Regions from separate parts of the Streptomyces sp. NPDC014991 genome, predicted to be linked through region 1. Evidence: riboswitches for the same ligand, from Rfam matches in the RefSeq annotation. Region 1 holds a riboswitch; each other region holds the start of a gene.
The links. Region 1 has a riboswitch for cyclic di-AMP ahead of ACF1BE_RS25490 (C40 family peptidase). Riboswitches for the same ligand answer to the same signal wherever they lie in the genome.

Region 1 (2,189 bases):
GACGGCGCAGCTCATGTACCTCGAACACGCGGCCCCGGACCGGGACATCACGCTGTACGTCAACTCGCCGGGCGGTCCCTTCCACGCCATGACCACGATCTACGACACCATGCGCTACATCAGCTGCGACGTGGCGACGTACTGTCTGGGACAGGCCTCCTCCACCGCCGCGGTGCTGCTCGCGGCCGGCGCGCCGGGCAAGCGGTCCGCGCTGCCCGGCGCGCGCATGCTGATCGAACAGCCCGGGCTGCCCGAACCGTTGCGCGGCCAGCCCAGTGATCTCCTCATCGAGGCCGAGGAACTGACCCGGGTACGCGCGCTGCTGGCGGAGATGCTCGTCCGGCACACGGGGCGCACGGCCGGGCAGGTGCACGAGGATCTGGAGCGGGACCTCTTCCTGGACGCCCCCGGGGCCCTCGCCTACGGCCTGGTGGACCACATCGTGCCCAGCCGCCGGGACGCGCCCGGCGCACCGGACGCGAGGTGAGCGCCCCGATGCCGCCGGACCTGCCACCGCTGCCCGCGCTGACCCGGGCCGAAGGTGACCTGATCGACCGTTACCTGGAGGCGGCCGACCTGCTGGGCCGCGTCAATCCGGCCCGGCACGGGGACACGTACCACGGGCTGCGTGCGGCCCAGGCCCTGGTGCGCAAGGCGGCAGAGCTGCGGGACGCGCTCGAGGTGATGCACCAGCGGGGCGAGAGGGAGCTGCACGGGGACACGCTGGCACGGGCCTTGCGCGTGCTGGACGGTGAGCGCCGCACCGCTCGCGTCGCGCTCCCGCCCGACACCGTCGGCTGAGGGGGACACCCGACCCGCTGGACGGGGCAAGCCGTGTCGACGCCTACCGTTCGGGCCGGACTTGAAACGGCCCGAACGACGTACGCCCATCCGATGGACATCCAGAATGATTTTCGGGCTTCCCGACTTGTGCGGCACGTGGATTCAGTCTGCGCCGGAAAGCGTTTAGCCCCAGGTCCGGGCATACGCACGGGTGCTGACGGTGGCTCGAACACACCGACGTCCACCCGAACGGGTGAGTGGTGAGTAAAACCACAAATCCCCGATTCCGTTGGGATTTTCCGACAGTTGTAGGTCAAGATCCCTGACTGACGACAAGCCCCCGCCACCGCGGCGGGGCGATCCGGGCGGACGCCGAGTCCTGCCGCCGCCCGGATGACCGGTCGACAGGAGTGGATCGGCAGGAGTGGAGGACCCAGGCAAGACGGGTCGCCGGAACACATGTTCGTCTGCTCGACGCGGACGGGCGGGGTTCCGAGCAGCCCTTGGGGTGAAGCCGTGGCAACGCGGCCGGGCAACTTCGCCAGCCCGAATCCGACAGGTCATCCTTCACAGGCGGCTGACGAAGGGTTGCGCATGACTGCGCTCAATCGTGTCCCGTCGCTGATGGCCCGAGCCGGCACGGCCTCGGCCCTCACCCTCGCCGCCGTGGGCGGCTCGATCGCAGTGCCCGGCCTCGCCACCGACGCGTCCGCCGCGACGATGGCGACGAAGGCACTCAAGGTCGCGGCCTCCAAGAAGGGTGCACCGTACAAGTGGGGCGCCACAGGACCGCGCAGGTTCGACTGCTCGGGACTGACCCTCTACTCCTTCAAGAAGGTGGGCAAGAAGCTGCCGCGCACCGCCGCCCAGCAGTACAACAAGACCCACCACATCTCCGCCCGCAGCCGCAAGGCGGGCGACCTGGTGTTCTTCCACTCGGGTTCCAACGTGTACCACGTCGGCATCTACGCGGGCCACGGCAAGATCTGGCACGCCCCGAAGACCGGTGACGTGGTGAGGCTCCAGAAGATCTGGACCAGGAGCGTCTGGTACGGCCGGGTCAGCTGACCCGGCCGGGGAGCGGGAGCGGCGGCGCCGGCCCCGGTGAAACGGCCGGCTCCGGGCGCCAGGCCCGCTCCGAGCGCCGTAGCGCCGCCCCGGTGCCCGCCCGCAGCCCGCGGGCGGCCCGGGGCCGTCACGTGCCCCACGGAGCCGGCCGGGCGGCCACGACGCTCACGGCTCCCGCGGTCCGCCTGCCGGTAACGGGGCGGCCGGCAGCGTCCAGGGCAGTTCGATGCAGACCGTCTTGCCGCCCTCACGGGTGGGGCGGACACGGAGTCTGCCGCCGTGCTCCGCGGTGAGCCAGCGGATGATGACCATGCCGCGGCCGTTGTCCTGCTGCACGG
Region 2 (2,189 bases), on a different contig from region 1:
TGGTCCTCGCCCCGCTCCTCGTCGGCGACCCCGCGGCCCCACGCCTGTTCGGCCCCGGCGCCTACCAGGGCGGACGCCTGCGCCTGACCGACACGCGCCGCATCGAGGACGTCGTCCTCATGCGCTACGAGCCCACGGCCCCCGGCACCGGCCCGGTCCCCACCCCCGCCGACCGCCACTGGCTGCGCACCGCCTGCGAACTCGCCGCGCTCTGCCCGCCCTCCCGGACGGCGTTCAGCGTCGGTGCGGTGGTGGTCGCCGCCGACGGTACGGAGCTGGCCCGCGGCCACTCCCGCGAAGGCGCCGACCCGGTGGTCCACGCGGAGGAGGCGGCCCTGGCGAAGACCGACCCGGCCGACCCGCGCCTGCCCGGCGCCACGGTCTACAGCAGCCTCGAACCCTGCGCCCGCCGCGCCTCCCGGCCCGCCCCCTGTGCCGAGCTGATCCTGCGGGCCGGGGTGCGCCGGGTGGTCACGGCGTGGCGCGAGCCCGACACGTTCGTCGCGGCGGCCGACGGCACGGGCGTCCTGACCGGCGCGGGCGCCCGGGTCGTCGTGCTCCCGGAGCTGGAGGCCCTCGCCAAGGCGCCGAACGGGCATCTGCTCGCCTGACAGCACTCAGGGCCGGAATCCAATGGATTCCGGCCCTGAGTCTTCAGTAGCGGGGACAGGATTTGAACCTGCGACCTCTGGGTTATGAGCCCAGCGAGCTACCGAGCTGCTCCACCCCGCGTCGTTGTGTCTCTACTGTACGCCATCCGCGGGGTGCGATGCACATCGGTTCCGTGCCCCCCGGGGTTCGTCACCGACGGTGACCGGACGGGCGCCGTGCGATGACGATTGAGTCACCATCAAAGCCGCGAGTGACTCCTGTACGTCCGTCAACTCGCCCGGTTTGCAGGCATGGTGACCGGTAAGTCCCCGGGGGAGAACTGTAATGATCAAGGCGAACGGCTTGGAAAGTGACTGGCAGGTCTATTAACGTTCGATAACGCAGCGCGGTCGTCCCAGCCGTCACCAGCGACGGCTCCGCGCGCACACGCCGAATCCCGCAAGGGAACCGGGGAACCACCACCCTGGGGTGAATCTCGCGAATGCCGACGTGGAGCTCACGGAGTCCACGACCGGTATACGCGCGTAGGAGACCTTCCTGCTCCGAACCCGTCAGCTAACCCGGTAGGCGGAGGAAGGAAAGGAGCGCGCCCGCGTGGCGTCCAACCGGCCTGCCCCAGAAACCCCGTTCGTGCCGGCTCAGCGCGAGACCGAGACCTTCGGCTACGACGCCTACCGAGCGGACGAGGGCCCCTGGGAGGAGTGGAACCCCACCGAGGACTCCGTCGCCCCGGTCCGCGGCCGGCACCGCGTCGCCAAGCAGCGAGGCGGCTTCGCCCGCAGCTCCACCGTCCTCGGCGTCGGCGTGATGGCCGCGGTCGGCGCGGGCGGCATGGCCAGCGCCAACACCGGCAAGCCGCCGGTCTCCATCTCCCTGCCGGACCTGCCCTCCGTCGGCTCCCTCTTCGACGACACCTCCACCGCGGTTCCGGAGACCGCCACCACGGCGCTCAGCAGCGTCGGCGTGGCCTCCGCGGACGACCAGCAGGGCACCGACGCGGGCGAGGCCCTGCGCAACCGGATCATGGCCCAGGCCGAGCAGCAGCAGGGCCAGGCCGACAGCAGGGCCACCACCGTCGCGCTCGCCGCCGCCGAGAAGCAGAGCGCGGACGCCGCCGCCCAGGCCGAGAAGGAGGCCGCCGCAAAGGCGGCCGCGGCCAAGGACGAGGCGGAGGCCGCGGCCGAGAAGAAGGCGGAGCAGAAGGCCGCGAAGGAGGCCGAGGAGAAGCGGCAGGCCGAGCAGGCGAAGCTGGCCGGCCAGTACACGCTGCCCACCTCCTCGTACACGATCACCTCGACGTTCGGCCAGGCGGGCACGATGTGGTCCTCCGGTCACCACACCGGCCTCGACTTCGCCGCCCCCACCGGCACCCTCATCAAGGCGGTCCACGGTGGCACGATCACCGAGGCGGGCTGGGCCGGCTCCTACGGCTACCGCACGATCCTCACCCTCGACGACGGCACCGAGCTGTGGTTCTGCCACCAGTCCTCGATCAACGTCACCGCCGGGCAGAAGGTCACCACCGGGGAGGTCATCGGCCGTGTCGGCGCCACCGGCAACGTCACCGGCCCGCACCT
Region 3 (2,189 bases), on a different contig from region 1:
CCAGGGCCTGCACCCGGACCGCCTCGGGCCCGAGGTCGGCGAGGATCTGGGAGGCGCGGGCGAAGAGGAAGTCGCCGGTGAGGACCGCGACGGAGTTGCCCCAGCGCGTGTTGGCGCTGGCCACGCCGCGCCGCACGGCCGCCTCGTCCATCACGTCGTCGTGGTACAGCGTGGCCAGATGGGTCAGCTCCACGACCACGGCGGAGGGTACGACACCCGGCGCGTAGGGGTCGCCGAACTGTGCCGCGAGCATCACGAGCAGCGGCCTGAACCGCTTCCCACCGGCCCGTACGAGGTGCTGCGCGGCCTCCGTGATGAACGGGACCTCGCTCTTGGTGGCCTCGAGCAAGCCTTCCTCGACAGCCGTCAATCCGGCCTGGACATCGGCTTCCAGAGCCTGGTCCCGCACGCTCAGCCCAAACGGCCCGACGACGGTCACGAGGGGTCTCCTGTCTGCTGCTGTCTGCTGGCGATCACACGGTTTGTCGATAGGTCGCTGCCCTCACTCAACTCAGCGTATCCGGTCCTCTTTCGATCACCGATAGCGCCCACCGGTCCAGCCTGGGCGGTATCAGATCAGAGCGGGCAGGAGTGTGATCGGGTGGTAAGAAGGGACATTTATCGACTTAACGGTAATTTGCCTACGGTGTCGTAATGTCTCCACTTCTTCCGCCCGCCCCCTTTCGGCCAACCGCCCGCACCCGCGGCAATGACGTGCGCCCGATCCCGGTTCCCCCGCCACCGGACTTCAGGACCGGAACGCCCCGATTCCCTTCTTGTCCGTTTTGGAGCGATTTGCTATTTCGTGAATTGGGTCACGCGCCGGTCCGGCCGATCCGCACGCCCACACCCTCCCGAGCCCCTGCGCCATAGGCGAGTTGAGGGTTGGCAGCCGCAAAGGATCAAGTGCCCCATACAGCGTCGATCAAGGTCAAATAGTGCGTTGTGTGATTCCGGCACTTGTTCCCGACATGTGCTCTCGCATACGTTCCCGGCCGTCGGGCGGACGCCTAATCCTGCCGCCGCCCACATCACCCATCCACGAACTCATTCGTACGGCAGGAGCGGGGGACCCAGGTAAGCCGCCGTTCCGGCACGGCACACGCCGCGCCGGAACGGCTAGGGGTGAAGCCGTGCCTTCTCCAGGGCGCGGCCGGGCGCCTCCCCGCCCGAACCCGACAGCTCACCTCGCAGGCGTCGGAGAGGAACACCCATGTCTGCCGCCGTTCAGTACCGCCGCCACCGCAACAGCCGCCTCGTCCGCGCCCTCGCCGCCGCGGGCACCGGCGCCGCCCTCCTCGCACTGCCGCTCGTCGGCGCCACCAGCGCCGCCGCGGCCACCACCACCGCCGTGACGGCCGCCGGCACCCCCGCCGGCTACCCGAACACCCTCGACGGCTGGATCCGCGAGTCGCTCGCGATCATGGCTCAGAAGGGCATCCCGGGCACCTACAACGGCATCTACCGCAACATCATCCGCGAGTCGTCGGGCAACCCGGCCGCCATCAACCTGTGGGACTCCAACGCGGCCGCGGGCATCCCGTCCAAGGGCCTGCTCCAGGTCATCGACCCCACCTTCAAGGCCTACCACGTGGCCGGAACGTCGTTCGACATCTACGACCCGGTCGCGAACATCACCGCCGCCTGCAACTACGCGGCCGCGCGGTACGGCTCGATCGACAACGTGTTCGGCGCGTACTGACCGGCACCGGCGGCGGGCGCTGCTGACATCCCGGTCAGTCGGCCGGGAACAGTCTCTCGAGGACGACGGCGATGCCGTCGTCCTCGTTGGACGAGGTGACCTCGTCCGCGACCGCCCTGAGCTCGGCGTGGGCGTTGGCCATCGCGACGCCGTGGCCGGCCCACTCGAACATCGGGATGTCGTTGGGCATGTCACCGAAGGCGAGGGCCCGTCCGGCCCCGATCCCCAGCCGCTCGGCGGCCAGCGCCAGCCCCGTCGCCTTGGTCACCCCGCTCGGCTGGAGCTCCACGGTCCCCGGCCCCGACATCGTGACCGTCGCCAGCGAGCCCACCACCGCACGCGCCACGGCCGCCAGGTCGTCGTCGGACAGGGCGGCATGACGCAGCAGCACCTTGCTGATGGGCGCGCGCCACAGGTCGTCCCGCCGGCGGACCCGCAGCGCGGGCAGCGTCGGATGGGGCATCCGGTAGCCGGGCTCGATGAGCGT
Region 4 (2,189 bases), on a different contig from region 1:
GGGCCCGGCAGCGGTCACGCCCCGCACCTCACCGGCGAGGGCGAGCCGCTCCGCCCGTACTGGGGGCCGCGGCTCGCCCTCGCCGGCGCCGAGGCCCTCACGGCCGGCCCGCTGCCCGGTCGCCGGCCCTCGGAGTCCCCGCTCGACGGCCGCGAGGAGTATCCCGTCGAGGGCGGCCCCGCTGCCGAGCCGCACCGGCCACCAGCACCTGCCCAGGGCCGCCCTCGGCACCGACGTCACCGAGAAGCGCGGCCACGCGGACGCGACCCGGCATTCCGGTTGCGTCGCATCTGAGCCGGCTGACCGAATTGCGGCTTTTCGTCCAACTCGGCGCCAAAGGGGACGGTCTGGGGAGGGCTCAAGTGAGGAGCGTCATATCCGTGACCGTGCGTCGCGCGTCATGTTCACGTAATTCCGGTGCGCACAAGGGAAATTGAGGGGAGGGGGGAGACGGAAACAACGCAGGGTGACCATGAAACCCCCTATCCGGTCACCCGAAACACGAACAGCGGGCATCCGATGCTTGTTTCCTCGCGTCCCGCTCGCTTACGTTCACCACCAATCCGGACGGGACGCCGAATCCTGCCGCCGCCCGGAGCCCCTCACTTGACCCGCGTCCGGCAGGAGCGGGGGACCCACCAGGTACGACTGCCTGTCCGGTCTCCGCGACAGGCTTTGGGGTGCAGCCGTGCAGCGCACGGCCGGGCAGCTCCAGCCCGAACCCGACAGCTGACCTCGCAGGCGCCGGAGAGGAACCGCGCCATGCCCGCCAAGGGTAAGCACCGACGCCCCAAGCCCCAGCGCTTCTCCCGCTCCATCGCCGCCGCCGGAACCGGTGGCGCCGCGCTGGCACTCCCGCTGATCGGGGCCACCGGCGCGCACGCCGCGCAGGCCGCGGCCCCCGCGCAGGCCGTGTCCGGAAAGACCGTGCAGTCCCTCCCGGACACGGCGGACAAGACCGCCGCGCAGCCCGGCACGAGCCTGCGCACCTACACGGTCCGCAGCGGGGACTACCTCTCGAAGATCGCCGACGAGCAGCGTGTCAGCGGCGGCTGGCAGCGCCTCTACGACGACAACCGGCAGGCCGTCGGCGCCGATCCGTCGCTGATCCACCCGGGCCTGAAGCTCAGCCTGGGCGCGAAGGCCGCGCGGACGCGCACCGAGACCGCCGCCCCGCGGCACGTCCCGGCCGCCCCGAAGTCCACCCGGTCCGCCCGGTCCGCGCAGGCGGCGCCGTCCTCCGGATCCGCACCCACGTCCACCTCCACCGGCTACACCCTCCCGGTGGCCGGCGCCGCCACCGGCACCGCCTACCACGTGGCCGGCGGGATGTGGTCCAGCGGCTACCACACCGGCGTCGACTTCGTCGTCCCGACCGGCACTTCCCTGAAGGCCGTCGCCGCGGGCACCGTCGTCTCCGCCGGCTGGGGCGGCGCGTACGGCAACCAGGTCGTCATCCGGCTGCACGACGGCTACTACGCCCAGTACGGCCACCTCTCCCAGCTCTCCGTCTCGGCCGGCCAGAGCGTCTCCCCGGGCCAGCAGATAGGCCTGTCCGGCGCCACCGGAAACGTGACCGGCCCGCACCTGCACTTCGAGATCCGCACCACGCCGGACTACGGCTCCGACATCGACCCGGTCGGCTACCTCCGCCGGCACGGCCTCGCCGTGGGCTGACGCCCGGCCCCTTCCGCACCACCTGCCTGACACGCACACCGAAGGCCGGACCCCGAACTCGGGGCCCGGCCTTCGGTGTTCCGGTTGTGCGGCGTTCAACGCGCCTGACGGCCGCCCTATTCCGTGATGGGCGCGATCCCTGGAGTGGCTCATCTCACCGATCGTCAACCCCCGCTTACGGTCGCGTAGGTCACACCGGAAGGTGAATCATGATCCGACGTGGCAGACGATTCGAAGAATGACAACAGATCAGTGATCGGGTCGTACGTAGCGGTGGGGGACAGCTTCACCGAGGGCGTCGGCGACCCCGGTCCCGACGGGGCGTTCGTGGGCTGGGCAGACCGGTTCGCGGTGCTGCTCGCCGACCGGCGTCCCGAGGGCGACTTCCAGTACACCAACCTCGCCGTGCGCGGCAAACTGCTGGACCAGGTCATGGCGGACCAGCTCCCCAAGGCCCTGGAACTGGCTCCGGACCTGGTCTCCTTCTGCGCGGGCGGCAACGACATCATCCG

Region 2: it holds a riboswitch for cyclic di-AMP, as region 1 does, so the genes downstream of both, ACF1BE_RS04085 (M23 family metallopeptidase) here and ACF1BE_RS25490 (C40 family peptidase) in region 1, are expected to answer to the same signal.
Region 3: it holds a riboswitch for cyclic di-AMP, as region 1 does, so the genes downstream of both, ACF1BE_RS21335 (transglycosylase SLT domain-containing protein) here and ACF1BE_RS25490 (C40 family peptidase) in region 1, are expected to answer to the same signal.
Region 4: it holds a riboswitch for cyclic di-AMP, as region 1 does, so the genes downstream of both, ACF1BE_RS15645 (peptidoglycan DD-metalloendopeptidase family protein) here and ACF1BE_RS25490 (C40 family peptidase) in region 1, are expected to answer to the same signal.

What each region holds. Positions count from the first base shown of each region.
Region 1 covers NZ_JBIBVY010000018.1:53,232-55,420, forward strand. Annotated here, with positions in the region: gene ACF1BE_RS25480 (ATP-dependent Clp protease proteolytic subunit) at 1-487, shown strand, start outside; gene ACF1BE_RS25485 (hypothetical protein) at 496-801, shown strand; cyclic di-AMP (ydaO/yuaA leader) riboswitch at 1,238-1,375, shown strand; gene ACF1BE_RS25490 (C40 family peptidase) at 1,378-1,851, shown strand; gene ACF1BE_RS25495 (ATP-binding protein) at 2,017-2,189, opposite strand, start outside.
Region 2 covers NZ_JBIBVY010000002.1:21,706-23,894, reverse strand. Annotated here, with positions in the region: gene ACF1BE_RS04095 (dihydrofolate reductase family protein) at 1-611, shown strand, start outside; tRNA gene ACF1BE_RS04090 (tRNA-Met) at 659-732, opposite strand; cyclic di-AMP (ydaO/yuaA leader) riboswitch at 1,030-1,194, shown strand; gene ACF1BE_RS04085 (M23 family metallopeptidase) at 1,207-2,189, shown strand, end outside.
Region 3 covers NZ_JBIBVY010000013.1:105,335-107,523, forward strand. Annotated here, with positions in the region: gene ACF1BE_RS21330 (polyprenyl synthetase family protein) at 1-439, opposite strand, end outside; cyclic di-AMP (ydaO/yuaA leader) riboswitch at 1,030-1,210, shown strand; gene ACF1BE_RS21335 (transglycosylase SLT domain-containing protein) at 1,214-1,702, shown strand; gene ACF1BE_RS21340 (HAD family hydrolase) at 1,737-2,189, opposite strand, start outside.
Region 4 covers NZ_JBIBVY010000008.1:203,318-205,506, reverse strand. Annotated here, with positions in the region: cyclic di-AMP (ydaO/yuaA leader) riboswitch at 603-757, shown strand; gene ACF1BE_RS15645 (peptidoglycan DD-metalloendopeptidase family protein) at 763-1,677, shown strand; gene ACF1BE_RS15640 (SGNH/GDSL hydrolase family protein) at 1,930-2,189, shown strand, end outside.